DNA from 3 places in the Cytobacillus sp. Bva_UNVM-123 genome. Region 2 is predicted to be linked to each of the others. Evidence: riboswitches for the same ligand, from Rfam matches in the RefSeq annotation. Region 2 holds a riboswitch; each other region holds the start of a gene.
The links. A riboswitch is a leader RNA that binds a small molecule or an ion and turns the genes downstream of it on or off. The one in region 2 is predicted to bind cobalamin.

Region 1: it holds a riboswitch for cobalamin, as region 2 does, so the genes downstream of both, KDN24_RS01625 (glutaredoxin family protein) here and KDN24_RS22245 (hypothetical protein) in region 2, are expected to answer to the same signal.
Region 3: it holds a riboswitch for cobalamin, as region 2 does, so the genes downstream of both, KDN24_RS03870 (ABC transporter substrate-binding protein) here and KDN24_RS22245 (hypothetical protein) in region 2, are expected to answer to the same signal.

The regions. Positions count from the first base shown of each region.
Region 1 covers NZ_CM177772.1:307,714-315,935, forward strand. Annotated here, with positions in the region: gene metE (5-methyltetrahydropteroyltriglutamate--homocysteine S-methyltransferase) at 1-2,019, shown strand, start outside; gene dut (dUTP diphosphatase) at 2,303-2,740, opposite strand; gene nrdF (class 1b ribonucleoside-diphosphate reductase subunit beta) at 2,920-3,924, opposite strand; gene nrdE (class 1b ribonucleoside-diphosphate reductase subunit alpha) at 3,912-6,005, opposite strand; gene nrdI (class Ib ribonucleoside-diphosphate reductase assembly flavoprotein NrdI) at 6,002-6,361, opposite strand; gene KDN24_RS01625 (glutaredoxin family protein) at 6,358-6,582, opposite strand; cobalamin riboswitch at 6,703-6,881, opposite strand; gene KDN24_RS01630 (GNAT family N-acetyltransferase) at 7,206-7,760, shown strand; gene KDN24_RS01635 (hypothetical protein) at 7,888-8,222, opposite strand, start outside.
Region 2 covers NZ_CM177772.1:4,326,880-4,335,101, forward strand. Annotated here, with positions in the region: gene KDN24_RS22225 (TetR/AcrR family transcriptional regulator) at 1-441, shown strand, start outside; gene KDN24_RS22230 (MMPL family transporter) at 572-2,680, shown strand; gene nrdG (anaerobic ribonucleoside-triphosphate reductase activating protein) at 2,748-3,248, opposite strand; gene KDN24_RS22240 (anaerobic ribonucleoside triphosphate reductase) at 3,245-5,116, opposite strand; gene KDN24_RS22245 (hypothetical protein) at 5,155-5,358, opposite strand; cobalamin riboswitch at 5,360-5,543, opposite strand; gene KDN24_RS22250 (CarD family transcriptional regulator) at 5,679-6,152, opposite strand; gene KDN24_RS22255 (DUF6944 family repetitive protein) at 6,337-6,750, opposite strand; gene KDN24_RS22260 (DUF421 domain-containing protein) at 6,831-7,535, opposite strand; gene KDN24_RS22265 (hypothetical protein) at 7,734-8,021, shown strand; gene KDN24_RS22270 (undecaprenyl-diphosphatase) at 8,140-8,222, shown strand, end outside.
Region 3 covers NZ_CM177772.1:792,884-801,105, forward strand. Annotated here, with positions in the region: gene KDN24_RS03860 (PhnE/PtxC family ABC transporter permease) at 1-134, shown strand, start outside; gene KDN24_RS03865 (hypothetical protein) at 427-1,203, shown strand; cobalamin riboswitch at 1,255-1,443, shown strand; gene KDN24_RS03870 (ABC transporter substrate-binding protein) at 1,721-2,713, shown strand; gene KDN24_RS03875 (FecCD family ABC transporter permease) at 2,760-3,737, shown strand; gene KDN24_RS03880 (bifunctional ABC transporter ATP-binding protein/adenosylcobinamide amidohydrolase) at 3,741-5,210, shown strand; gene cbiB (adenosylcobinamide-phosphate synthase CbiB) at 5,207-6,172, shown strand; gene cobD (threonine-phosphate decarboxylase CobD) at 6,147-7,223, shown strand; gene KDN24_RS03895 (bifunctional adenosylcobinamide kinase/adenosylcobinamide-phosphate guanylyltransferase) at 7,205-7,783, shown strand; gene KDN24_RS03900 (cobyric acid synthase) at 7,780-8,222, shown strand, end outside.

The sequences.
Region 1 (8,222 bases), 1.2 Mb from region 2:
CTTGAAACATATTTTGATATAGCTAGAGGGACTAAAGGTGCGGTTGCAGCTGAAATGACAAAATGGTTTAACACAAACTATCACTATATTGTTCCAGAACTTAACGAAGCAGTTCCTACTCTTGTCGAAAACCGTCCACTTCAATTTTATAAAGAGGCGAAACAAAAACTTAATATTGATGGAAAGCCTGTTATGTTAGGACCTTTAACATTTGTAAAACTTTCAAAGGGCTATGAGGAGAGTGAATTGGAAAAAGTTGTAAATCAATTTGTCCCTCTTTATGCGGACATTTTACGCGAATTACAACAAGAGGGAGTCGAATGGGTACAAATCGATGAACCGATTTTAGCAACTACGATTTCAAAAGAAGAGGTTGCATTCTGCCATAATATTTATCAAGCATTGCATGAAGCAGCACCAAAAATAAAGGTGATTTTGCAAACGTACTTTGAGAGCATCGAACATTATGAAGATATTACTTCACTTCCTGTACAAGGAATTGGACTTGATTTTGTACATGATTCTGGTCAGAATCTTGCTGCTTTGAAAAAGTATGGTTTTCCGAAAGATAAGATACTTGCTGCTGGAGTTGTTGACGGGCGTAATATATGGCGTGCAAATCTTGATGATAGGTTCTCTATTCTTACGGAGATTGCAGAGGTCGTTTCAAAAGATCAACTCATTGTACAGCCCTCATCAAGCCTACTTCATGTGCCTGTAACAACAAAAAACGAAGAAGCGCTGGGGGAGATTTTAACAGATGCATTAGCTTTTGCTGATGAAAAATTGCATGAAATTGTTGTACTTACAAAAGGACTGAACAAAGGGAAAGAAACGATACAGGTAGACATTGCTACGAGTATAGAATCGATTGAAGCATTAAATCATTCATCCGTTCGAAACAATAAAGAAGTTCAGGAGGCTATCCACAAACTGCATACGTATAATGCGGAGCGGCAAGAACTGTTTAGCGTACGTCAAGGATTGCAGGAGGAGGCCTTTCAATTGCCACTTCTCCCCACTACAACAATTGGAAGCTTCCCACAAACACAAGAAGTCAGAAAACAGCGTTTAAAATGGCGGAAAGGCGAGCTAAATGCTGCAGACTATGAGAAATATATAAAAGCAGAAATAAAAAAATGGATTGAAATTCAAGAAGAACTTGGTCTCGATGTGTTTGTACATGGAGAATTTGAACGTACAGACATGGTTGAATATTTCGGTGAGAAATTAGCGGGCTTTCAATTTACGAAATTCGGTTGGGTACAGTCATATGGTTCACGATGTGTGAAGCCGCCGCTTATATATGGTGACGTGTCCTATCAAGAACCAATGACAGTCGAAGAAACTGTATATGCCCAATCCTTAACAGACAAACCTGTAAAGGGAATGCTGACAGGTCCAATTACCATCTTAAACTGGTCGTTTGTACGCGATGATATTCCACGTTTTGAAGTAGCAAATCAAATTGCGCTTGCGCTTCGACAAGAAGTTGAAACACTTGAGAAAAATGGAATCCGTATGATTCAAGTCGATGAACCAGCCATTCGTGAAGGGCTGCCTTTAAAATATGAGAAGCAAAAAGACTATCTTGATTCTGCAGTTTATGCGTTCAAACTGGCAACAACGTCTGTCAAAAACGATACACAAATTCATACCCATATGTGTTATTCAGACTTTAAAAATATTATCAATGCTATCAAAGCGCTCGATGCCGATGTCATTTCAATTGAAACATCAAGAAGTCACGGGGAATTAATTCATGCCTTTGAAGAAAATACATATGACAAAGGGATCGGTCTTGGTGTCTATGATATTCATAGTCCACGTGTCCCACAGCTTGAAGAGCTGACAAGAAGCATTGATCGTGCCCTTCAAGTACTGGATCCGAGGCTATTCTGGATCAATCCTGATTGTGGTTTAAAAACACGGGGTATTGATGAGACGGTTGCAGCACTAAAGGTAATGGTTGAAGCGGCAAGGCAAACAAGAGACAAGCTGCTTGTGAAAAAGGGATAGGGATCTAGGGAAGGAAATCTGCTTTTTTGGAAATCCATAATTAAATGGAGTGATCATGATGGAACAAGCTTTTTCAGTAGAACGCTCAAGAACAATCCAGACAAAACTAGTTCTTCCACCAAATACTAATCGGCTCCTGGACGTAAGGAGCTTAGAAAAAATAGAGCGATGATTCGATAGGATAGCAGAAAGCTTGAACAAAGAGAAAGAGCAGTTTTGAGTGTGATCAAAACATGCTCTTTCCACCATTCCTACCCAATTAAAATGTTCAAAGGAATCCCTTTTATTTTGTACCACTCGCACCAAATCCGGATTCCCCTCGTACAGATTGAGATAATTCATTTACTTCTGTAAGCTGAATGAATGGAACCATTTGAATAACGATTTGAGCTAAACGCATAGATTTCTCGATTACAAAAGTTTCTTTTCCGTGATTAATCATAATAACGCCAATTTCTCCTCGATATCCTTCATCGATCGTCCCAGGGCTATTCAGTACCGTCACACTATGTTTTAGAGCTAGACCACTTCTAGGGCGTATTTGTGCTTCCGTTCCTTTTGGCAATTCTATTTGCAGCCCTGTTTGAATTAATCTTGATTCTCCAGGTGGGATCTCAACCATTTCAATTGAATACAGATCCATTCCCGCATCCCCTGGATTTGCTTGCAAAGGAAGCTTTGCATCAGCATGAATTCTCTTGATTTTTACTTCTAAGTTCATGTTGCTTCTCCCTATCTAATCAATTTCTCTCTAATAAATTTCGTCTTGACGAAATTGCGCCCAGATTTTATCGAGCTTGCTCGATAAACTTCCTTTGAAAATCTGAGGCATCCGCCGGAGGCTTTAACTTTATTCAGCATGAGCTTGGACACCCACTAAATTAGATACTCAATTCGCATTCATCTCTCACTTACATTGTTAAGAGAATTCTGCTGAAGAAAGTTAAAATTAAAGGTGTCATCTGTTATAGGAGCTACTTTTGCTTTCGAGTAAGTAGCGCCCTTTTGTGAAAAGAAATCATATGTCGAGCCTTCATTGCGAATGCCATTCATAACAATTGGATTAATCTCTTCCTCTGGAAACATTTGCTCGAAGCCGACATTCATTAACGCTTTATTTGCGTTATAGCGGACATATGCTTTAACCTCTGGTGACAAGCCTGTTTCAGCATATACATCATCAGTATATAACATTTCATTTTGATACAGATCGAGTAATAGTTCATAGCCCCATACTTTCAATTCATCCTGCTTTTCCTTCGTAAATTCCTTGAAAATATTTTGCGCAAAAAAACCAACAGCCACACCATGGATCGATTCATCTCGCAAAATAAGCGAAATAACCTCTGCGCTATTACGCAGGAACCCTTGTCCACCTAAATATAGTGGGTAGAAAAACCCTGAGTAAAACAAGAAGGATTCAAGCATGACAGACGAAAATAATGCTTTCCATAAGCTTTCCGGATTTCCTTCTTCAATACTGTTATAAACATCGCCAATTTTTTTTGATTTGTATTGCAAATACTCATTTTTCTTTACCCAGTCAAAAAGCTCATCAATTTCATTGTTCGTACAAAGTGTCGTAAAGATATAGGAGTAGGATTTCGCATGAATCGCTTCAAAGGCTGCAAAAACTGTGAAAACAGCCTTTTCCTGTAAATCAGGTGCATAATCAGCAATATGATTCATGCCAATATTTGTTTGAACTGTATCAAGTAATGTCAACCCAGCAAGAACTTTTTTATACGTATCCTGGTGTTCAAAGCTTTGCCACTGTTTAACGTCTTTGCTTACGGCAATTTCCTCTGGGAACCAAATTTGCTTCCATTGCTGATCCCAAAACACTTGAGCAAGTTCACTTGTTGGCTTATTCCAGTTGACCGCCTCATAGGTTAAATTTGACATGCTACGCACTCCTCTAATGTTTGTAATCGTTGACGAACATAATAAACTGACTTAATGCCCTTCATCCAAGCATAAATATAAATTTTCGCCAGTTGCTCGGTTGTCCAATTGTCAGTGACATAAAGCGTCATCGAAATTCCTTGATCGACATGTTTTTGGGCAGCAGCATATAAATCAATCAAATCATATGGATTAACGTCGTAAGCTTCTACATATAAATGTGTATTATCATTTGTTAAATGGGGCATTGGATAGATCGTGCGACTGTCAGCATAATCACGGATTTCAACACGCTCCGTACAAGGAGCAATGGAAGCAGTACAGCTACGTATATAGGAAATACTGCCCGTTGGCGCTATCGCTAAACGGTATGAATGAAATAAGCCATATTGCATGATATCTTCCTTTAATGTCTGCCACATCTTTTGAGTGATGAGTGGTATATTACCGAGTGCTTTTATCACAACAGGTGCTAGTTCTTGGTCCATTTTATTCACATATGAATCAAAATAAATTCCTGATGCATAATCACTATCCTCAAAGCGATAGAATGATTTGCCGCGTTCTTTAGCAATTTCCATTGATGTTTTCAGTGAATAATAGTTCATTGCTTCCATAAAGCAGTCGATAAATGCAATTGATTCCTTTGAACCGTATAGAATTCCTTGTGACACAAGATGTCCGTGTAAATTCATCACACCAAGTCCTACAGAATGCATTAATTTATTAGCCTTGCTAACAGATGGCACATTTTTGATGTCGGTCATTTGCGAAACATTCGTTAGCAAACGCATAGCTGTATCAATTAATTTTTCAAAATCCTTTACCTTACTAGCTGTATGGATATCAATAGAGCCTAAATTACAGGACACATCTAAGCCGTATTCGTTTGGTTTATCTTGGTCAGTAATCATGCTTGTTTGCTGTACTTGTAAAATTTCCGTACATAGATTAGACATTTTCACACGGCCCATTTTTTTGAGGGGATGGACGTCATTGACATTATCATCGAAGATTTCAAACGGATAGCCAGATTCAAATTGTGCCTTTTTTACTTCTGTATAAAGCTTTCTTGCATTAAGCCGTTTGATTTTACGGATATTAGGATTATCTAGTAATTCGTAATACATCTCTGTAATTGAAATCTCAGACATTCGTTTGCCATATTCTTTATAAATATCGTATGGACTAAACAACACAATATCTTTATCTCTTTTCATTAGTTCGAAGAATACATTCGGAATAATGATCCCTGTTGATAGTGTTGCCAGGCGAATTTTATCATCGGCATTCGGTTTTTTCGATGAAATAAAATTTTCGATATCTGCATGAAAAATATTTAAATAGGCCACTCCCGATCCGTTTCGTTGTCCTAGCTGATTAGAATAGCTAAATGAGTTTTCTAAAAGCTTTGCAACAGGCAGCACCCCGCTGGCACGGTTTAAAATGCCTTTAATCGGGTCACCTAATGGACGCAAATCGGATAAATTCACCCCAACCCCGCCGCCAAGACGTGATAATTCCAAACAATATCCGATATTTTCTGCGATGCTATTCATCGAGTCATCCATTGTTAATTTAAAACAGCTAACTAACTCGCCGCGTGCTTTCTTCCCGCTGTTTAAAGCAGTTGGGGTAGCAGGTTGATAAGCCTCCATCATGACTTCCACTGCTCGTTCTGCTAGCTCCGTATTGCCTTGTGCTAAATACAAGGCAATGATCACAATTCGATCTTCATATTTTTCTAGAATTTCCTCCCCGTCACGGCTTTTCATGGCATAGCTATCATAAAACTTGCTAGCACTCATAAATGATGGAAAACGGAAGTGATAATCATAAGCTTTTTTATACATGTTTTTTATAAAATCCATGTCATACATGTTAATAAACTCTTTTTCATAGTAGCCTTCATCTACTAAATAACGAATCTTTTCTTCAATATCAATAAAGTAACGTAGACGTACATTTACATATTCTAAAAAGTAACGCCTTGTGGCTTCACGGTCTTTTTCCAACTCTAATTGTCCTGTTGTGCTATAACGATTAAGGACATCATTATTTAGCTTTAAATATGTTTTCATCCTATCACCCTCGTTTCATAAAACTGTTGAATAGTTTCATAATCAGCCTGATATCCTCGTAAATCTAATTTGCGCACTAGGGGTATATGATACATCGTGGCAATCTTATCGCCGGCACCGCCAAATACCGTATGACCGAAGTTACTATTTCCACTAACCACTACACCTTTACATAAGTTTGCGTTTTGTTCTAAAAAACGGACAACCTTTACAGGAATTTCACCTAACCCATCGGTATAGGTAATTAATAGGTAAGGCTTATCCAACATTAATTCCTCAGAAATCTCAATGGATTCGGCCTGTAATTTGGAGGTAATATATCGTACATTGCCAGTTCGACTGGCATAAGCAATCATTGTGCAATCAGCTCAATTTGGGATATAACTTCCTTAATATCACCGTAAAACTTTCCTTCGAATTCAAGAACAGGAACAGTCAAGAAACCTGCTTCCATAATTGTTTGCTTTGCTTGTTCATCTAGATCAATATTAATGATGTCTGCTTCAATCCCCACACGTTGTAATTCGGATTTTACCCAAAGACATTTAGGACAAATTGTTTTCGTATAAAGTTTCATGTAATCCCTCTTTTCGTAAAAATAAAAAAGCTACCTCTATGGAAAGAGATAGCATAAAATGGAAACGTTCAGAAATAAAAAAATGGTTACGTCTCCATTTCTCAATCCCCGAAGAAATGATACATCTGTTTTATATAGGCAGGTCTCCTGGCTTTGCTTCATTCTCCGATTCCCTTCCCATGCGAATGCATAGTGGCTTTGAATCATCGTCAGCTTCACAGTTGCGGGGACAGCGTCGGTATTGCTCCGAACTTCCCTATTAAACTACATCTAGTAGTACCTTTATAAAACGAATACCATATATTGTTTTTCGATAGTTTTAAGTTTATCATTCTTCAAATCAAAAGTAAATCTATTAAATATGAACTTTAATGGAGCGGAAGTCCTAAATCTAGAAATACGAACAAAAATACTTATATCATTTTCTGTCCAATTGCAAAGTAATTAAATAATGCTTTTCAGAGAGTGTTAAAATACTTAAAGTAAGGGATAAAAAATGATGTATGGATTTAAACCAAAAATTTGCGAAGTATTTATGATCAAGCTTTAAAGAAAACTTTTTTGTGGACTTGAGTGATCATGCATTGTAAGATTTATAGAATTATGCAAAAAGGAGTGAGCGAATGTTTCCGATATTAGAAACAGAAAGACTAATCTTGAGAGAACTAATAGAAGATGATGCACAAGGTGTATTGGATTGTTTTTCAAATGAGGATGTATTGCGTTACTATGGGCAAAACCCATTAACAAGTATAGAACAAGTTAAAAATATAATTAAGAATTTTTCAGATAACTACAGGGAAAAACGTGGAATTAAATGGGGGATTGCCATAAAAGAAAAAGAAGGAATTATTGGGACTATTGGATTTCATGATTGGTCTTCCGAACATAATAGAGCTGAAATTGCATATGCACTTTTACCTGAACAATGGGGAAATGGATATGCTACTGAAGCGGTTTTAAAAGTTATATCGTACGGATTTAATGAACTTGATTTAACTCGTATTGGGGCAGTTGTGTTTACAGAAAATGAGGCATCTAATGTATTATTAACAAAATTAGGGTTTGAAAAAGAAGGCGTTCTTAGAAATTATATGTATCAAAATAATGTTCCATATGATACGAACGTTTACTCTTTGCTTCCAAGCAATTCTCAGGGTAGGAATACTTCGGAATAGCGTAGATTCAAATGGCTTTTCGATACATAAGAGTTGAAATAAAAAACGGGGCTGTCCACTTTTGGGACAGCCCGTTTAGGTTTTAATCCTAACTTGTGTGGCGTATATTGCTCCAGTACCAAACGAATTATTCAATCATCTTTTCCCAAGTAAGATTGAAAGCTAGTTTCCATAGAGCAGCTAAACAAATGATAGCAATTCCCATATATAGATAGATTCCGAAAGTGAACAAAGTGCTGATAAAATGCAGACCAGCAAACAATGCAACAATGAGCATTAAACCGAATATAATGGCACTGTTGCTGTTTTGATTGTACTGATCAAAAGGCTCTGAGAAGGGAATAGATTTTTTAAGTATCATAAAACAAATGACAGCATAAATGCAGGCGTTTAAAAATACAACGATAAGATCTGGCAAAACTCTCACGCCGAATAATCCAATAAATCCTGCACTTAAAAGCA
Region 2 (8,222 bases):
TACTATGAAAATAAAGAAGAGCTGATTACAGATTATATGTTAGATGAAATGAATAAATTTTTAGTCAAGCTCCAAAAGTTTAATCAACATAATAGCTTTGAATCGCAATTTAATGAACTCATTGAACTAATTTTTGAGCATCGTGAAATTCATCATATTATCATAATTGCTTTACAAATACCCGCTAATATATCTAAAAAAGTGAAATTAAATAAAGCAAAACTAGATGCGCAGCATCTTGATATGTACAAGCATTTACAAGGCTTTATCCAATTAGGAAGAGAAGAACAAATGCTAAAGCCTCATATTCCAGATGGTTTAATTTTAGGTTTTATTTTTCAAACGATCGCGATTCCGAATCATTTTGGAATTTCTTATGCTGAATGGGTTGATTCGGTAAAGGAAATTATTAGTCACGGAATGTTTAAACATAATGATTGACACTAATGTCACCTATAGAAGATAATAACATTGACATTAGTGTCTTTTTATTTTTCCTCAAAGTGACAGTACTGTCACTTTGTCCATTCTAATAAGATGTAAGTAAATAATAAAAGAAAGGAATTAGATAATGAAATCATTTTTACACTTCATTACCGATCGTGTTACGACGAAAAAAGGAATGTGGATTACGTTAGCTGCTTGGTTCATTATAGCGATGGTGCTAGCCATTTTCGCTCCAAGTGCGAAAGACTATCAAGTTTCTTCCATTGATTCACTTCCTAAAGATGCCGAGTCCATCATTGCTCAAAATAAGGTCGATCAGTACTTTAAGGATAATGATGGCATTCCCGCCATATTAGTCTTTCAATCAAAAATTGGCGAAATTCAATTCGAACAGCTTGCCAACCTTTTTGACAAGATAACAGAAGAAAATATTAAAGGAGTAGAGCAAATTATTCCTTTATCTTCTATTCCTCCACAAGCTGCTTCTGGCTTCTTTTCTGAAGATAAGTCAACAGCATTAATTCCTTTATCATTTGATTCTTCTTTTGAGACGAAAGAAATTAAACTAGCAAAAGAAAAGATCGAAGAAATCGTCTCGTCCGAAACAGATTTAACTCTTTATGTGACAGGTCCTGCAGGAATTGGAATCGACTCTCTTGATCTTTTTTCTAGAGCGGATGTCGTCTTAATTTTATCAACAGTTGGGTTAATTCTAATTTTATTAGTCATTATTTATCGGTCACCGTTACTAGCTTTAATTCCATTGCTTGCTGCTGCCTTCGTTTATGAAGTCGTTATGCAAACACTCGGATTAATGGGCGCTGCCGGACTAGAGATGAGCAATCAAACGCTTTCGATTATGACAATTCTTTTATTTGCAGCTGTCATTGATTACTCATTATTCGTTTTCTCGCGATATCGTGAAGAACTCAAAAATCATGAAAGTAAATTCGAAGCGATGAAAGCGGCTATGCGAGAAACTGGCATGCCAGTGTTCTTCTCTGGAGGAACTGTACTTGCAGCTATGCTCGTTTTGTTCTTTGCACAGTTTGGTGATTATCGTAATTTTGCCCCGACCTTCGGGACAACGATGGTTATTATAATGGCAGCGTCCATCACGCTTGTTCCTGCCCTATTTACACTGTTTGGACGTAAATCATTTTGGCCGAAAATTCCACGTGTCGGAGAAACAACCATTAAGAAAAATTCTTTTTGGAGCCGAATTGGCCGCTTTGTTGTAAAAAAACCTGTTCTTTCCGTTTCATTAATGGGGATTTTCCTCCTTATTTCCGCAAGCAATATGTTCAATTTGAAGTATGAGTTTGACACAATGAAATCCTTCCCAGAAGATATGCCTTCAAGACAAGGGTATGAAATTTTGGAGGAGAATTTTGCTAAAGGGGATCTGGCTCCAACGACCGTCTTATTCGAAGCAGATGAAGTGATGACAGATGAACAAAAGGAGGCATTAAAGCAAGAGCTGGCCAATCAGCCGCTCGTAAGCAATGTTCGTGTGAACGGCATGGCTGAAGAGGGAAAAGTAATTAATTATAGTCTGACATTTGAAGAAAGTCCTTATGCAATTGAAATGATAGACGCTTTAGAAGAAATTAGAAGCAATGCTGAAAAAATTATCTCTGGCAGCAAAGTTTCAGGTGAGCTCTACTTCGCAGGCGAAACTGCTAAAAAGGTTGACGAGCGTTCAATCAACAATAGGGATTTAATCGTCATTGTCCTATTAGAAACGGTTCTCATTTTTGGGATGCTGATCGTTTTAACAAAATCATTTAAAATGCCAATCTATATGATGGGAACCATTTTAATTAGTTTCTTGGCTGCTCTCGGCTTAGGGATGTTTCTTACTAATTTATTCTTTGATATTCAAACGATTAGTGACCGTGTACCGCTTTATTCGTTTGTATTCTTAGTTGCACTCGGAATTGACTATAATATTATTTTAATATCGAGGTATCAAGAGGAAAAAAGAAAACATTCGGTTAAAGAAGCAGTTGAAATTGCTGTCGCAAATACAGGTGGAGTCATTTCCTCTGCAGGCTTAATCCTTGCCGCAACCTTTGCCGTATTAATGACCCAGCCGATTGAACTACTATTTGTTTTCGGTTTCATCATTGCAGTTGGAATCCTATTAGATACATTCTTAATTAGAGGTATTTTATTACCTGGATTAATCGTATTATTTGAGAAAGAAAAAGCCGTTAAAGGTGAACAATAAGGACAAGGGGACAGGTCCCTTGTCCTTTCCCCTTGGCAATTTTTTGTTTAATCAAAACCAACTTTTCTTAAAAATAAAACCTTACTTGATCGTTAATCTTATTGGATAGGGTACCTGTCCCTCTATCCGTTAAGTAAATGATTCTTTGGTTATGACTTCCCCTGAATAATAATGATAAATTTCTTTCTTCCATTTTGAAAGGCCCGTCTACAAGGACATCACAGAAGTTCAATAAATGTCGTTTGGTAGAATCTTTAATGATTTCTTCGTAAGTAAACCCACTATAGACCCATATGTTTTTTCCTAGTTTTTTGATTCTTTCTGCCAGCTTAGCTATTTCTTTTGCTTGAATAAATGGTTCTCCTCCTGAGAAAGTTACATTTGTTAATGGATTGTTTTCAATTTCACCCATTATTTCATCGATAGACATTTCCTTGCCGTTGCTCATATTCCAGCTCGAAGGATTGTGACAGCCTAAACAGCCATGCGGACACCCTGCGAAAAAGATAACCGTTCGCAGCCCTTCTCCATCAACAACAGAATCATGGAGAATATTCATCACCATCATCGGTGTTTCACTCTTTCTCTCTCTTCACTAAATTTCGCGGAATTCCATTTGCTCATATCCCCGACAAGATAGCCTGTTATCCTTCTAATCCGTTCGATATGTTGTTCATCATTATTTTCGCAGCTTGGGCATTCATGATCAATTATTCCAGAATAGCCACAGCACTTACATCTATCTACTGGGTGATTAATGGAGCCATAGCCCATATCGGCTAAAGCCATTGCTTTCACGATTGTATCTAATGCCGGTATATTTTTGGATACATCCCCATCACATTCAATATAAGAAATATGTCCGGCATTGCAAAGTGAATGGAAAGACCCTTCTTTTTTAATTTTTTCGATTGCTTTAATATCGTAGTAAACGGGTATATGAAAGGAATTCGTATAATAATCACGGTCTGTTATTCCTTTCAGCTTACCAAACTCAGTACGATCACGTTTCGTAAACTTTCCAGATAGCCCTTCTGCCGGGGTCGCAATGAGCGAAAAGTTAAGCTTATATTGGGCAGCCGCTTCATCCATTTTGTCTCTCATGAATTGGACAATTTGATAACCGATTTGATAAGCGTCTTCACTTTCTCCATGATGCTCGCCTAGCAATGCAACTAAAGCTTCTGCCAGCCCGATAAAACCGACACTCAATGTTCCATGCTTAAGCACTTGTTCCAGCGTGTCATTTTCGGTTAAGGTTTCGCTATCCTTCCAAACGTTCTGTGAATATAAAAATGGAAAATGACGTGCTTTTTTCTTTATTTGAAAATGATAGCGATCTAATAATTGTTGAATAGCTATATTTAAATAGTGATCCAATTTTTCAATAAATGCTTCATAGGTTGGATAGTTTAAAGCAAGTTTAACTAAATTAATCGAAGTAAAGGATAAGTTCCCTCTCCCAATACTATTCTCGTCACCATGGAGATTTGCCATTACTCTCGTTCGACAGCCCATGTACGATACTTCTGATTCAGGTGTCCCATTATAAAATGGACGGTTGAAGGTTGAATCAAGAAAACTAAAGTTTGGAAATAATCTTGTTGCTGTTGTTTTTAAAGCTAATAAATACAAATCATAATTTGGTTCACCACTCGAAAAATTGACACCCTTTTTCATTTTAAACACTTGGATTGGAAAAATCGGTGTCTCCCCTTTCCCTAATCCAGCCTGTGTGGCTAATAATATATTTTTTACAACCATTCTTCCTTCTTTTGATGAATCAGTGCCGTAATTTATCGAGACGAATGGAACTTGTCCCCCACCTCTTGAATGCATACTATTACAATTATGTATAAATGCCTCACATGCCTGGTAAACAATGTGATCGGTTTCCTGCCATGCTAGCTCACTCATTTCTTCTTCCGTAAAGGTTGTCGGATAGGAGTGAAGCCGCTTAATCGTTTTCTCATATGTTTTTCGTACATATGGAGCTAAATCAAAATCAAACATCGGATAGCTTTGCCCTCCATGCTGCATATTTTGATTGGACTGAAAAATAATGGAGGCTAACGCCATGGCGCTGCCAATATCATTCGGCTCTCTCATATGACCATGCCCAGTATTAAATCCATTTTTTAAGATTTTCCCTAAAGGAATTTGACAACATGTTGTGGTGCCAGTTGGAAGAAAATCTAAATCATGTGGATGAAGATAATTTTCATCAATGGCTTGTTTAACTTCCGAACGGAGCAGACATTCTTTTGCATAATATTTTCCACTTTCTGATGCGAATTTTCCCATTTGCCCCATTGGTGATTGACCATCTACATTTGCATTCTCCTGAAGGAGATCTTGATTATTTACCTCAACGATATCTTTGAATGCATCTAATAATTCATCCCTCACTGCGTTTTCCAAAACCAACTTATTCATCCTTTTCCCTCCCAAATGATTAAACAGAAACTATTAAATTAGGTAGGCTTTCCATATAAAAAAAGCCCACCATAGGTGAACTTAGGATAGGAAGAAGACATACTAAATAAAGCATCATATGTATGAATTTCACTTACCCCATCTTCTTTCACCCGAAGAAGCGGATAATAGATAAAGTCAACCATCCACCTGTGTTTTTGATGGTTTGTTGAACTTATCGGGACAATACGATCTATAACCATTCGTTCATCCGCGATCTAGGCAGGTCTCCTGGCTCGTGCTTCACTCTACTTTAAGCCCTTCCCATATAAAAAATCATATAGTGGTCTGCTTATTTCGTCACACTTACAGTTGCGGGGACAGCTTTGGCTTCACACCAAATTCCCTATTAAGTCTAAGAAAAGACACCTAATATCTAATATCTAAATCAATATGTAGTAGTGTTCACTTATATACTATCGTATATATAGTATTTTTCTTATTCTACCATAAACTTCTTTCTTTTGTCAGCCACTTTTGCGAAATAAAAAACCACCAATCATTTGATGGTGGTGTGCCCTTCTTAACTCGATATTTTCAATAAGTCAGCCGCTTTGCTCTCTGATATATCCTTTATTAAAATTAACTCACTAATTAAATTTCTTTGTGCGTTCTGAAGCATTTGTTTCTCACTTGAATTAAGGGTTTTTTCCTTATTTTGAAACAATAGATCTCGCACTACTTCAGCAGAATCACTCATTTTACCTGTCTTCATTTTCTCCATATTTGCATTAAATCTTTCTTTCCACGGAAGTGAGCGTTTTGGTTCTGCATGATGAAAATCATACAAAATATCCTTCATTGTCTCAAGATCAACAATGGCCCGAACACCCGATTTCGACATCTTATCCAAAGGAATCATGATATCCATCTTACTAATAGGGATAGTAATCACGTAATATTCCTGGGTTTTGCCAAGAATTTCTCTGTCTTCTATGGCTTTAATGATACCTGCCCCATGCATCGGATAAAAAACCTTGTCTCCAATTTGAAACAAATTCTCCACCTCCATATATACTTACAATATATATGGTATCATATTGAATAAAAATAAACAATTTTTAAATATAACATTTTATTTTAATATATGTCAATACATTTATGAAAAATATTTTTTGGATTTTTTTATAAGATTTTCGTGAAAATTTTTAATACTTCTTTTGGTTGATTAACGGGATTATTTAAGGAACAAAAAGTTCTGCTCCTTCCTTCTCCTCCTGAATTACTTCAACTCCTCCAAATCCTTCGATCTGGGCTCCAAATGATTGAATAAAGCTGCCTGCAATGGCTAATTTTTGTGCATTTAAGATCATTTCTTTATCAATTGTAGACAATTCTTGTGATACCCCTAAAGCTTCCATTATTTGTCCTAACGCTTGCACCCAATTTCCAACGACAATTTTTTGCTCGCCATGAGAGTCAACATTATCACTAATAAATAATAGCTTAGATAATAAAATGGCTTCACTTAATTGCCCAAATGCTTGCAGCCAAACAGCAACTTCTATTTGCTCTTCAAGGCTACGTATTAAAGATGCTCTGTCTGAAAATTTATTTTGGTTATCCTTATCCCATTTATCTTGATGATTTTCCATTTTAATCACTCCACTACACGAATCGAATTACAATCATTACTATTCTAATTTGAGAAAAACGTGAGTAACGCGGTGGAAGTTTATTTATATAAAAAGATGGTTAGCTCACCATTTTTATCAACTGTTGCTAACAATACGTCACTTACCTCGACCTGATGCGTTTTTTTTAAAGTATGAATTAGCCAATTTTCTTCCTTCCCCACCTGCTTTAATTCTTCATTATCAATGACACCTTCTCGAACAATTATTTTTGGTAAATCAAACGGTTGTGGCACGAGATTTACATCACTTCTAGTAACCGTTTGATGACTAGGAAGCAAAAAAAATGAAATGTGGCCATCTTGCTCCCACAAGGCTAGTGCAACTTTTCTAATATCTTCGATTTTGTCTTTTCTAGCTGCTGATAATAAATCATCTATTGAAATCCTTGCTTTGCGCAAATTCTCAGATAAGATCTGACCATTTTTAATTAATGGAAAAGCTTCTGGAAAAACAAACCTTCTAAGCTTTGCCCATTTTAAAGTTAAAAAAATGCTCAATAAATATAATATGGCGAGGACAATCATTGTAATGATAGGACCCTTTAATCCACGTCGTTCATCAGAAAGTGGGTGAGAAATAATATTTCCTATTATTAAAGCCATTGTAAAGTCAAGAAAGCTTAATTGTGAAATGGAACGCTGTCCCATTACTCTCGTAATAAGGAGCATAAAAAAATAAGCAATGATAGCTCTTAAGATCCATTGCATAGTCGTAAGCGTTTCCTGGCCGAAAAAAAAGTCCATTCGATATTCCTCCGAACAAACAAATTTGCTTTGGTAAACTTTGACCTGTTGAGTAAAGTTCATTTAATACTGATAATATGTCCTGAAATTCAGCTTTTAAGCAAAATCTTCCTTGCATGAGCTCGCTTGTTTAGGCAAATATTAGATCGTGGAAGGTGGATTTTTTGCGTTCCAATTTTTATTAAGGAAGTGGTTGAATTGAATAAGATGGTTTCCGCTCTCTTTAACATGAAAAGAACACAAAATCGTTTCAATATGTTTCGCAAAAAAAGAAACAATCGAGGGATACTTTGGACAACTGTGCTAAGTCTTGCTGTTAGTGCAGCCGCATTTGGAATAAAAAGAAATAGAAACAGAACAATTCAAAATTCTGTTCAAAATCTCATGAGTAACCTCAAAGTACCAAGCATGGGCCAAACACCTAAAATGGCTGATTTAACAGAGTTCTCAAAAGAGTTACTACCTGATAATAATCAAAATAAATAGCTTTCACGCCCACTTTAAGTGGGCATTTTACATTTGAGAGGGAATACTTTCAATGTTCCGAGGTCATATTAAAACTGCTATTGCGTTTAATATTGAAAAAGTTAGGAGCCTATTCTTCATGGACTACAAAGCTTTTCGATTCATTAATCAGCTTTCAGGACACTGTCGTCCGCTTGATTTACTGATGATATTCATATCGAA
Region 3 (8,222 bases), 1.7 Mb from region 2:
ATATGTTTATGGCAGGTAGCTTCTACTATGACATTCGAGAAATTGGCACTGTCACCTATTTTATTTTAACTGTTGCGATTTTGCTCGAATTACTTGCAACCCAAATAAAAAAACGGTTAAAAGTAAATATTTAGTTTTTTCGAAAGAGTCGGCGGAATTTTCATGCTGCCTCTTTACATTTGTATTAAATTATTTTAAAAGGAAGCAATTTTATATTATTTTTGCTAGAATAAGGGGAACTTATATCATACAGATGAATGCTTAGCTTATTTTAGCTAAGTGGAAAGTTTGAGTTTATTAACACACTAAAGTAGAATGAAGTTCAAATAATATTAGCATTTATAATACCGCATAAGAAAAGCTAGGGCATTCACCGAAAGGACTTGGTGAACGCCAAGTTTTTCTAACTTTTCGGAGGTTTCAAAGTTGAAAAAAAGGAACCATAATGTTCGCGATATCATTTATATCCATTTAAATGAACGTGAGCAATACGTCGTTACATATGGAATTGAATTTGTAGAGTTTGCGGAATCTTTATTTGAATCACTAAACAATTTACTATTGTTAAAGCACCGCTTTGATGATGGTGATTTTAATATGCACACTTTGCATGAGTATGTTCCGAGGGAAAAGCTAAGCAAGCTGATGGAAGAGGATGTATATGGGTATGGTGACTTTTGCTGGATCGATTTTGAGGAGGAAGAATCCTTAAATGAACTATCGGAACAAGGAATTGCTGAACTTCTTTATCTCGGTCATATGAAAGAACATTTGAAGTCGCCTTTTTATAATCAATTAAGCAATCGTTACGTATATTTAGCTCATGATGATGGCTTTATAAACAAAACATATTACCGAAATTATAATAATTTTTATAAAATGCTCGGGACAGTAATTCCAAGCAAAATAGACCAAATAAAGGTCGAAAGATCCCTGTTTAGTTTCAAAAAACCAAAACCATATCCACCAATTCCAAACGAGATTTTCACCTCATTGAAATCTTTTATGAAGGAAGGCGTTCTTCTTTCCATTAAGGATGCAGAGCAAAGCCGAGTAAAAATGGAAGTTCCCATTTGGGTAATCGGTGATTTTGCTGATATGGATGATATGTATGAAGAATATGAAAGCGTTGTAAATCAACCTTGTGAAGCAAAGCTCGTTTTTGATAAAAAATCGAGAGTGTGGAAAATTATTAGTTCATAATACGCTATTCTGCTAAATTATCGTGTATAATCGAAATTAGCGGAAAATTTCATATATAAGACTAGAATGGGTGTCTTCGTTTTTGAAGACTTAAAAGGGAAGTTGGTGTAAATCCAACGCGGTCCCGCCACTGTAAATGGGAGCTTGCTGCAATGGCCACTGTACTAAAAATGTATGGGAAGGCGCAGAAAATAGCGATGACCATGAGCCAGGAGACCTGCCTGCTTCTACTAGCACCATCAAACCTACGAGGATAGGAGGTGTTTGACAGGTTAGATTTCCTTTGTTTTTCTAATTTACCTATGCAAACATCTCCATTTCAAGTGTGGAGATGTTTTTTTTGCTAGTACGAAAATTTAAGTTTATTAACGTACTAAAGTAAAATAAAGTTCAAATATTAGTCGCGTTAATAATACCGCATAAGAAAAGATAGTGCATTCGCCGAAAGGACTTGGCAAATGCGAGTTTTTCTAATGAAAAATGTTAAATGTGAAGGATTTAAGGAGGAAATAAAAAAATGAAAAAGCTTTATTCATTATTATTTGCACTTCTACTAGCAATGGGGGTATTGGCTGGTTGTGGTGATAATGCAGACAAACCGAAAGACAACACAGAAACAGAACAGAGTACAGGAGCAGATGAAAAACAAGATGCAGAGAAGGAAGCAGCTGCTTTTCCAGTTACGATTAAAGACGCTCTTGATAATGAGGTAGTTATTGAAGCGAAGCCAGAAAGAATCGTTTCTTTAATTCCAAGTAACACGGAAATTGCTTTTGCGTTAGGATTAGGCAATGAGGTTGTTGGTGTGAATGATTATGATAATTACCCAGAAGAAGTGAATGCAATAGAAAAAGTCGGCGGTATGGATTTTAATGTTGAGAAAATTATTTCTTTAAATCCTAACCTCGTTCTAGCTCATGCTTCAAGCGCACATAATTCAGAAGCAGGTCTACAACAATTAAGAGATGCTGGAATTACTGTCCTTGTTGTGAATGATGCGAAGAACTTCGAGGAAGTCTATGATTCAATTAATATGATTGGTACAGCATCAGGAGAGAAGGAAAAGGCAGACAAGCTTGTGGCTGACATGAAAGCAAAGCTTGATGAGTTAAAAGCAAAAGCGGAGGAGATAAAAGCAGAAGACCGTAAAACGGTTTTTGTTGAAGTATCCCCAGCACCTGAAATTTATGCGGTTGGTGTAAATACGTTTATGAATGAAATGCTAACGATGCTTCATGCAGATAATATTATTACTGAAGAAGGATGGCCGAAAATAGATCCTGAAGCGATTATTGAAAGAAATCCGGATGTTATTATTACAACTCACGGATATTATACTGAAGACCCAATTGCAGATGTATTAGGAAGAGATGGCTGGCAGGATATTTCTGCTGTGAAAAATAAACAAGTGGTAGATGTGAATTCAGATAAGGTTACCCGTACAGGCCCAAGGCTTGTCGAAGGAGTAGAGGAACTTGCAAAAGCGATTTACCCTGAAACATTTAAATAATAAGTTTATTGCTTATTTGCTTGCTGTGGCATTTCTTTTTACGGCAATGCTGTTGGGCATTTCAATTGGAACAGTTGCTGTTCCAGCGATGGATATTATTAACATAATCGGTGCTGAAATCTTCCGCTTCTCACCAAATGAAAATATTGATTCTATGTATGCGAATATAGTCATGAATATTCGCTTACCTAGAGTTATACTAGCAGGTTTAGTAGGGGCATCTCTCGCGATAGCGGGGGCTGCCTTTCAAGGATTATTAAGGAATCCTCTCGCAGACCCATATACACTAGGAGTCTCATCTGGTGCCTCTGTGGGAGCAGTCATTACGTTATTCTTCGGTATTTCCATTCCATTTGCCGGTTTATTTACACTCCCATTGTTAAGTATTCTTTTTTCATTTATCACGATTTTTCTCGTTTTATTATTTGCCCGTCAAATTGAACGCTCGATGAAAGTGGAAACGATCATTTTAACTGGAATCATTTTTAGTTCTTTTTTAGGTGCTTTAATTTCACTTATGATTGCTTTAACAGGGGAAGAGCTGCGACAAATTATTGGCTGGCTTCTTGGCAGTGTATCGATGAGAGGCTGGGCTTATATAAAAATTATTCTGCCATTTTTTGCGATTGGTTCGATTATTCTTTTGCTGAATAGCCATGAATTGAATGCGATGTCTTTTGGCGAGGAAAGGGCTCAGCATATCGGTGTGAATGTTCAAAAGAGAAAGATGATGATTTTAATAGCAGGTTCAATCCTAACTGGTGCTGCCGTAGCGGTATCAGGAACCATTGGATTTGTTGGTCTAGTCATCCCACATTTGACAAGATTGTTATGGGGTCCTGACCATAAGCATTTATTGCCACTATCCATTTTTACAGGAGGCGGCTTTTTAATTCTAGCGGATCTTGTAGCAAGGACCATTATCTCACCGACAGAGTTACCGATTGGAGTCATTACCGCCATCATTGGAGCACCGGTTTTTGCCATAATCTTAATGAATAGACGAGCGGAAAGTAGAGGATAAAGGATGCTTAATGTTCAACAATTATCGGGTGGATATTTTGGTTCATCCATCTTAAAAAATGTGAGCTTTCAATTGGATAAAGGGGAGCTGCTCGGAATATTAGGTCCGAATGGAAGCGGGAAAACAACATTGCTCAAAATGCTAAGCGGGATACTACCTTTTTCAGATGGAGAAGTTTTATTGAAAGGAAAATCATTAAAAGATTTTTCCGCAAAAGAATTAGCAAAAATCATTGCTGTTTTGCCGCAGCATTCTAGTGAGGCCTTTTCTTATACAGTGAAGGAAACGGTTGGGCTTGGCAGATATGCTCATCAAAAAGGCTGGTTTCAAACTTGGTCAGAGAATGATGAGCAAATTGTAAAAATGGCGATGGAGCAGACGGGTGTATCACATTTTGAAAATCATTATATTCATGAACTTTCTGGTGGAGAAAGGCAGCGTGTTTTTCTCGCACAGGCACTAGCTCAGGAGCCTGAAATATTATTGCTTGATGAACCGACGAACCATCTTGATCTTTCTTTTCAAAAAGATTTATTGGACTTATTAAAAAGCTGGACAAAGGATAGAGAACTGACTGTCATTTCAATATTCCATGATTTAAATTTAGCGGGGTTATATTGTGACAGACTTATCCTTCTTGAAGGCGGCGAAATTAATATAAATCACACTCCAAATGAAGTGCTGCGCGAGGAAAGAATTCGCTCTGTATACAATACAAAAATTAAAAAACAGCCACATCCGATTGTTGCTGCTCCACAGATGGTGCTTTTGCCCGAAGAATTTGCGGATAAGAAAGAGACATATTATATTGATACAAGTTTTCTGGAAATGTTTGAGTCTCATTTCGTATTGCGCTCTCCACTTCCGCTTAGAACAATGTCTTCAGGTGTAGTTGGTTCAGGTACAGGCTGGCATCATACATTTGTGAATCGCCATGTTAATAAAGATTATGATTGCACAGATCATCGGCGGGAAATGGTCGATTATTTAAAAGCTCACGGATTCGAACCGACTGAAACTGTCGGCATGATGACAGCCGTTATGCTTGATGATGTTAGCTTTCAGTTTTATAAAGAGGAAGGCTTTGCTGTTTTTGTCGTTGTAACAGCAGGAGTGGGCAATGCAATTGATGCGACAAGAGGGATAGAGCATCATTTTCAAATGGTACCAGGCACAATCAATACATGGATTTTCATCAGTGGGGATTTGACGGAGGAAGCCTTTATCCAAAGTATTATGACAGCTACCGAGGCGAAAGCAAAAGTGCTCCATGAATTAGAAGTGAAAGATCATGTAACAGGTACAATTGCGACGGGAACATCTACAGATAGTATATTAATTGCTTCTACTCAGAGAGGGAAAAAACTCGATTATGCTGGAACGATTACTCCGTTAGGAAAGGTCATTGGAAAAGGTGTTTCGGAATGTACGAGGGATTCGATCGTAAAAAGTAGAAAACGGGTGAAAAAATGATTGTTAGTCACCTAACTGCGCTTACACTCGCTGTTCTTATTGATCTTATTATCGGCGATCCTCCGAACTGGCCACACCCTGTTAGATGGATGGGATCTCTTATTGCAAAACTTGATAAAGCTTTGAATAAGGGAAAAATGAAAAAATTAACTGGAATAGTAATGGTTCTAATTGTTTTATCTATTATTGGTAGTCTTGCTTTTCTTATTGTAACGTTCTTTTATTCGCTTCATATAGCTGCTGGGATTTTTGTAGAGGCCATTCTTATTTCATCAGCTATCGCCCAAAAAAGCTTGAAGGAAGCTGCAATGACCGTTTATGAACCTTTAGAAAAGGGGGATATGGACGAGGCGAGGGAGAAGCTTTCTTATATTGTTGGTAGAGATACAGAGTGTCTCGATGAGCCTGAAATGGTTAGGGCAGCAGTTGAGACAGTCGCTGAAAATACGAGTGATGGGATTACAGCTCCATTGTTTTGGGCGTTGATCGGGGGAGCACCGCTTGCCCTAATTTACCGAGCGATTAATACTTGTGATTCCATGGTCGGTTATCGAAATGAAAAATACGAGAATTTTGGCTGGGCTTCCGCTCGGCTCGATGATATTGTGAATTGGATTCCGAGCAGAATGACGTCCATATGTATACTAGCTGGGAGTCGCCCTCTATACGTAAGCAGGAAAAAAGCGAGGGAGATCATTTTGCGCGACGCCATCAAACATCCAAGTCCCAACTCAGGCTGGGGTGAAGCAGCAGTTGCAGCGATTCTAGGTGTTCAGCTTGGCGGAATCAATTATTACAAAGGAATCGTTTCTAACCGCGCGACAATGGGAGATCCGCTAGTCAAAATGGAAAAAACCCATATTTTAGAAACGAATAAAATTGTCTCGCGCACGATTCCGATCTTCTTATTATGGCTTTGGCTAGGAGGAATGTTCATTGAATTTGCCAGCACATGGTTCTAATCCCCAATATTTATTTAACGCGTTGAATATTCCGCTCCCAACGAACAAACTCGATTTTAGTGCAAATATTAATCCACTTGGTCCTCCACCCTTATTAAGAGAAAATTGGGAGCAGCTCTATGAACTCGTATCTGATTACCCTGATCCAAATGGATATAAATTGAAAAAATTGCTTGCTCAGAGAGAAGGTATTGAGGAAAGCCAATTATTACTTGGCAATGGTGGCGCTGAAATTATTTCGCTTATTGGTCGTTTGCTTGCTAAAAAAAGAGTCACGATCATTCAACCGACATTTACAGAATATGAAGAAGCTTGTCTGATTAATGGCTGTACAGTTACTTATCATCAATTAATCCCTGACAATTGGGAATTGAGAATAGAAGATATTAAAGTGAAACTGCAGAATTCCGATGCCTTATGGCTATGTAATCCATGCAATCCAACAGGTATCTATTATTCAAAATCGATCATGTTTGAATTGCTTATTGAATGTCAAAAACAAGACTGTCTCCTTATTATTGATGAGGCGTTTTATGATTTTCTGTCAAACTATGAATCAATCGTTCAGTATATAAAAGAGTACGAACATTTGCTTATTATCCGTTCGATGACAAAAATGTTTGCGATCCCAGGGCTGCGTCTCGGCTATTTAATGGCAAATCAGTCTATTATTGAGCAGCTATCTGCTTTTCAACCGCAATGGAGTATGAATGCACTTGCGTTAAAGACAGGTGAATGGTGTCTCGAAAGTGAATTATATATAGAGGAAACGAGAAAATTAATCGAAATGGAACGTGAAAGATTAGTTTGTTTTTACAAGGAAAAGGAATTTATTGTTTCTCCTTCATGTGTTAATTTTTATTTAGTAAGAGATCGTACAATGACGAATCAAATGCCATTCTTTCAGTTTCTCCTTGAAAAAGGAATTATTCCTAGGCATACACTGAATTTCCCAGGTCTTGATGGGAAGTGGCTGAGATTTGCTATTAAAGCTCCACAGCATCATAACAAACTGATGGAGGCGGTAACAGAATGGCGGAATCGTCGATAGTCTTTATTAGTGGGGGAGTTCGAAGCGGAAAAAGCAGCTTTGCTGAAAAGCTTGCTGCCGAAAGTGCCAGAAAAATAAGCGGGCATCTTCATTATATTGCTGCTGGACAAAATAGTGATGCTGAAATGGCAGAAAGAATTATACGCCATCAAAAGGATCGCCAAAAGAGTGGGCTCGCTTGGAAAACGTGGGAGCAGCCTATCGAATTAGCTGAGATTGCAGCCGTTTTTTCCAAAAAAGATATTGTGCTGCTCGATTGTTTAACGACACTACTAAACAATGAATTTTTTAAGCAAGAAGAGCAATGGATGAATAGTGATTTTCAAAATAGTGTTAAGCAGTCCATTTTAGAAGGAATTGAATTGATTTCACAGCAATGTAATCAATTCATTATTGTTAGTAATGAAGTGTTAAATGAGGTGCAAGGAAAGAATGAGCTTGTCTTCGTTTATGGAAAAATGCTAGGAGAGCTCCATCAAGAAATCGTTGCGAAAGCAAGTCGGGCATTTCTAGTCGAGGCAAGCATTCCCCTTCTCATGAAAGGAGCCGAAAAAGCATGAATGGAATTATGATTCAAGGAACAGGCTCAGATGTTGGAAAAAGCTTAATTGCCACGGCATTATGCCGCGCATTTGCCAATGAAGGGTATAAAGTTGCCCCTTTTAAATCACAAAATATGTGTAATTTTTCATATATAACGCATGATGGAAAAGAGATTGGCAGAGCGCAAGGGCTTCAAGCAGAGGCAGCGAAAACGATGGCAAGTAAATGGATGAATCCCATTTTGTTGAAGCCAAGACGTAATCAACGTTCAGAAGTTGTTTTACTAGGAGAAGTAGCTGAAACGATTTCTGGAGTAAACTATCGCGACTTATTTTATGAAAAGGGTTTGCAAACAATCAAAACAGCCTTACAGAAATTATATGAGGATTATGAACTGCTTATTTTGGAAGGAGCAGGCAGTCCAGTTGAGATAAATTTAAAAGACAAAGAGCTCGT